DNA from 2 places in the Streptomyces sp. NBC_01723 genome. Region 1 is predicted to be linked to the other one. Evidence: riboswitches for the same ligand, from Rfam matches in the RefSeq annotation. Region 1 holds a riboswitch; the other holds the start of a gene.
The links. Region 1 has a riboswitch for S-adenosylmethionine ahead of thrC (threonine synthase). Riboswitches for the same ligand answer to the same signal wherever they lie in the genome.
Positions count from the first base shown of each region.

Region 1 (2,446 bases):
AACTCTGCGTCACCGCGATTACCTGCGGTAACGAACGAGTGGATCAGCCGCCGGCGACCGCCGGGATGATGGAGACGCCCGCGCCGTCCGGGGTCGCGGTCTCCAGGCCCTGCTCGAAGCGCACGTCGTCGTCGTTGACGTAGACGTTGACGAAGCGGCGCAGCTTGCCCTGGTCGTCCAGGACGCGGGCGGCGATGCCGGTGTGGTTCTTCTCCAGGTCGGAGATGACCTCACCCAGGTTGGCACCCTGGGCGTCGACCTCGGCCTTGCCGCCGGTGTAGGTGCGCAGGATGGTCGGGATGCGAACGGTCACGCTCATGCGAGGCCAGCCTCTCGGAAGGAGTCCAGGTTGGGGCGGATGGTCGCGGTCAGGCCGGTGCCGGCCACCGCGTCCAGGGTCTTGAGGCCGTCGCCGGTGTTGAGGACGACCGTGGTCAGCGACGGGTCCAGCACACCGCTCTCGACCAGCTTCTTCGTGACGCCGACGGTCACGCCGCCGGCGGTCTCCGCGAAGATGCCCTCGGTCCGGGCGAGCAGCTTGATCGCGTCCACGACCTGCTCGTCGGTCACGTCCTCCACCGCGCCGCCGGTGCGGCGCGCGATGTCCAGGACGTAGGGGCCGTCGGCGGGGTTGCCGATGGCCAGCGACTTGGCGATGGTGTCCGGCTTCTGCGGGCGCACGACGTCGTGGCCCGCCTTGTACGCCGTGGACACCGGCGAGCAGCCCTCGGCCTGGGCGCCGAAGATCTTGTACGGCTTGTCCTCGACCAGACCGAGCTTGATCAGCTCCTGGAGCCCCTTGTCGATCTTCGTGAGCTGGGAGCCGGACGCGATCGGGACGACGATCTGGTCGGGCAGCCGCCAGCCGAGCTGCTCGCAGATCTCGTAGGCGAGGGTCTTGGAGCCCTCGGCGTAGTACGGCCGCAGGTTGACGTTGACGAAGCCCCAGCCCTCGCCGGCCGGGTCGCCGATCAGCTCGGAGCAGAAACGGTTCACGTCGTCGTAGTTGCCCTGGATGCCGACCAGCTCGCCGCCGTAGACGGCGGCCATGACGACCTTGCCCTGCTCCAGGTCGTGCGGGATGAACACGCAGGAGCGGAAGCCGGCCCGGGCGGCGGCGGCGCCGACGGCGCCGGCCAGGTTGCCGGTGGAGGAGCAGGAGAGGGTGGTGAAGCCGAAGGCGCGGGCGGCCTCCAGGGCCTGGGCGACGACACGGTCCTTGAAGGAGTGCGTCGGGTTGCCGGAGTCGTCCTTGACGTAGAGACCGCCGGTGACGCCCAGCTCGCGGGCCAGGTTGTCGGCCTTGACCAGCTTGGTCCAGCCCGGGTTGATGTTCGGCTTGTCGGCCACGTCGGCGGGGACGGGCAGCAGGGGGGCGTAGCGCCAGATGTTCGCGGGGCCCGCTTCGATCCGCTTGCGCAGCTCCTCGGTGTCGTAGGCCGAGAAGTCGTAGGCGATCTCCAGCGGGCCGAAACACTCCTGGCAGGCGAAGAGCGGGCCGAGCGGGACCCGGTGGCCGCACTCCCGGCAGCTCAGCGCGGCGGCGGGGCCGAGGTCGACCGTGGTGTCGGTGGCGCCCGGGGTGTTCGTGGAGGTTTCGGCAGTCTGCACAGCCATGGAGGCGAGGCCCTTTCTCCTCATCTTCCTCACGACGCATCTCGCCGTGAGACGGATTTGGCACCTTCCCTAGTCGGGAGCCTCGCCACGTCCGTGTGACAAGAACCGACTGGAGGGTTGCCGGGGCTTCATCGGGCCGTATCCCTCTGCCCCTCTGGATGAGCGGTATGAAGTTGTTTCTCGCTGGTACACGCGGCGACCCCCGGCATGCGGTGGTCCTGCGCGTTGTTCAAGACTGTAACCGAAGGCCAGGACGGTTGAGATAGTCGTCCGTACCGCGAGATGGATCACAAAGGAGCCCGGGACCGTGCTGGAAGAAGTCGAGCGCTGGCTGAGCGCGCGTTCCTGGTCCGCCGGGGACCGGCCGATCCGGCAGCTGCTGGCCGCCAAACAGGCCACCGGGCAGACGGTCAGCGTGGTGCTCCCGGCCCTCGACGAGGAGGCGACGGTCGGCGAGATCGTCACGGTGATCCGCCGCGAGCTGATGGAGCGGGCGCCGCTCGTCGACGAGATCGTGGTCGTGGACTCCGGGTCGAGCGACCGTACGTCGGCGGTGGCCGCGGCGGCGGGCGCGCGCGTCGTGCACCGCGACGCGATCCTGCCGCGTGTCCCGGCGGTGCCGGGCAAGGGCGAGGTGCTGTGGCGTTCGCTGCTGGTCACCGGCGGCGACCTCGTCTGCTTCGTCGACGCCGACCTGCGCGAGTTCTCCGCCGATTTCGTCTCCGGGATCGTCGGCCCGCTGCTCACGGAACCGGACGTGCAGCTCGTCAAGGCGATGTACGACCGCCCCCTCGGCACCACTCCCGGCCAGGGCGGCCGGGTCACCGAG
Region 1 covers NZ_CP109171.1:3,664,779-3,667,224, forward strand. The annotation lists gene OIE75_RS16790 (MoaD/ThiS family protein) at 44-319, opposite strand; gene thrC (threonine synthase) at 316-1,617, opposite strand; SAM riboswitch class I at 1,635-1,782, opposite strand; gene OIE75_RS16800 (glucosyl-3-phosphoglycerate synthase) at 1,925-2,446, shown strand, end outside.

Region 2 (2,446 bases), 1.5 Mb from region 1:
ATCGCCGGCCTCGCGGTGGGCCTCCGGTTCAAGGGCGAGACCGTGGAGGAGATCTCCGGTCTGGTCCGCACCATGTACGCGCACGCCAACGTCATCGAGGTGCCGGGCGAGACCGTCGACATCGTCGGGACCGGGGGCGACGGCGCGAAGACGGTCAACATCTCCACCATGTCGGCGATCGTCGTGGCCGGCACCGGCGCGAAGGTCGTCAAGCACGGCAACCGCGCCGCCTCCTCCGCGTCCGGCGCCTCCGACGTACTGGAGAAGCTGGGCGTCAACCTGGAGCTGACTCCGCAGCGGGTCGCCGAGGTCGCCGACGAGGCCGGCATCACCTTCTGCTTCGCCGTGAAGTTCCACCCGGCGCTGCGCCACGTGGCCTCGGCGCGCGGCCAGCTCGGCATCCGCACGGTGTTCAACTTCCTCGGCCCGCTGACCAACCCCGCGAAGGTCAAGGCCCAGGCGATCGGCGTCGCCCACGCCCGGATGGCGCCGATCATCGCCGGTGTCTTCGCCGAGCGCGGCCACTCGTCCCTGGTCTTCCGGGGCGACGACGGCCTCGACGAGCTGACCACGACCGCCACCTCCCGGGTCTGGGTCGTGCGCGACGGCCGGGTGACCGAGGAGACCTTCGACCCGCGCGACGTCGGCCTCGAACTGGTGCCGGTCGAGGCCCTGCGCGGCGCCGACGCCTCCTACAACGCCGACGTCGCCAGGCGCCTGCTGAACGGCGAGACGGGCCCCGTGCGGGACGCCGTGCTGCTGAACTCGGCGGCCGCCCTGGTCGCTCTGGAGGGCGGCGAGGGACCCCTGCCGGAGCGCATCCGGGGCGGCATGGACCGGGCGGCCGAGGCGATCGACTCGGGCGCCGCCAAGCGTGCCCTGGACCGCTGGGTGGCCGCCAGCAACGCGTAGGCCCCACCGTGTGACGTGCGTCCCGCGATCCGGACTCGGGTTGCGGGACGCCGATCACTTCCCATAAGTTTTTCGACAGGTCATGAGTGACAGTCATGAGGCCCCGGCCGACTGTCCGGCAACCCTCCGTCCGTGGCGGGGTGCCCCGGGTGAAGACCAGGTCGTGGACAGCAAGGTTCACGGCAAGCGCGGACCCCTCGCGAAACCAGGGGTCCTGGGTCGTCCGAGGGAGTCTCCCGTGAACCAGCGAATGCGATAGGGCCGCAGAGCCCCGCCTCCGCACACCCTCTTCTTCTCTTTCCCAGCGCTCTGCCTCGCGCTGGTCCTCACGGGAGTCCGCCATGTCCGTACCCACTGCTGTCACCACCCCGCTGCCCGTTCTGGGCCGCGACGTCACCGTCCCGCTCGTCACCGGCGGCGAGGTCACCTACGCCGCGCTCGACTACGCCGCCAGCGCCCCCGCTCTCCAGCGGGTCTGGGACGACGTGGCGGCCTACGCCCCGTACTACGGCAGCGTGCACCGCGGGGCCGGGTACCTGTCGCAGCTGTCGACCGACCTGTTCGAGAACGCCCGCGACACCGTCGCCGAGTTCCTCGGCTGCCGGCAGGACGACCAGGTCGTGTTCACCCGGTCCACCACCGACTCCCTCAACCTGCTCGCCGGCGCGCTGCCCGCCGGCTGCCGGGTCTTCGTCTTCGAGACCGAGCACCACGCCTCGCTGCTGCCCTGGGGGTCCCCCCACGCCGCAGGGCGTAGGGGGAGGGACGCGGACGTGACCTACCTCGACGCCCCCCGCACCCACGCCGAGGCCGTCGAGACCCTGGAGCGCGCCCTCGCCGCCCGCGAGCCGTACGGGCCCGCCCTGGTCTGCGTCACCGGCGCCTCCAACGTCACCGGCGAGCTGTGGCCGGTGCGTGAACTGGCCGCCGCCGCGCACGCGCACGGCGCCCGGATCGTGCTGGACGCCGCCCAGCTCGCCCCGCACCACCCGGTGAGCGTGCGCGACCTCGACGTCGACTGGGTCGCCTTCTCCGGCCACAAGCTGTACGCCCCGTTCGGCTCCGGCGTGCTGGCCGGCCGGGCCGACTGGCTGCGCGAGGCCGAGCCGTACCTCGCCGGCGGCGGTGCCAGCCGCAGCGTCACCCGGCGCGCCGACGGCGGTGTGGACGTGCGCTGGCACGAGAGCGCCGCCCGGCACGAGGCCGGTTCGCCCAACGTCATCGGCGCCTACTCGATCGCCTCCGCCTGCAAGGCGCTCACCGAGGCCGGGTTCGACTCGCTCGTCGCCCGCGAGGAGTACCTGATCGCCAAGGTGCGGGAGGGTCTCGCCGAGGTGCCCGAGGTGCGGATCCTCTCCCTCTTCGGCGACGACGCGCCCCGCGTGGGCGTGCTCTCCTTCGTCGTCGACGGCTGGAACAGCTCCCACTTCGCGGCCGCGCTCTCCGCCGAGTACGGCATCGGGGTGCGCGACGGCCTGTTCTGCGCCCACCCGCTGGTGCGCACCCTGCTCGGCGGCGAGCCCGGGGCGCAGGG
Region 2 covers NZ_CP109171.1:2,122,699-2,125,144, reverse strand. The annotation lists gene trpD (anthranilate phosphoribosyltransferase) at 1-912, shown strand, start outside; SAM riboswitch class IV at 991-1,107, shown strand; gene OIE75_RS10070 (aminotransferase class V-fold PLP-dependent enzyme) at 1,254-2,446, shown strand, end outside.
Region 2: linked by a shared signal. The riboswitch ahead of OIE75_RS10070 (aminotransferase class V-fold PLP-dependent enzyme) and the one ahead of thrC (threonine synthase) in region 1 are both predicted to bind S-adenosylmethionine.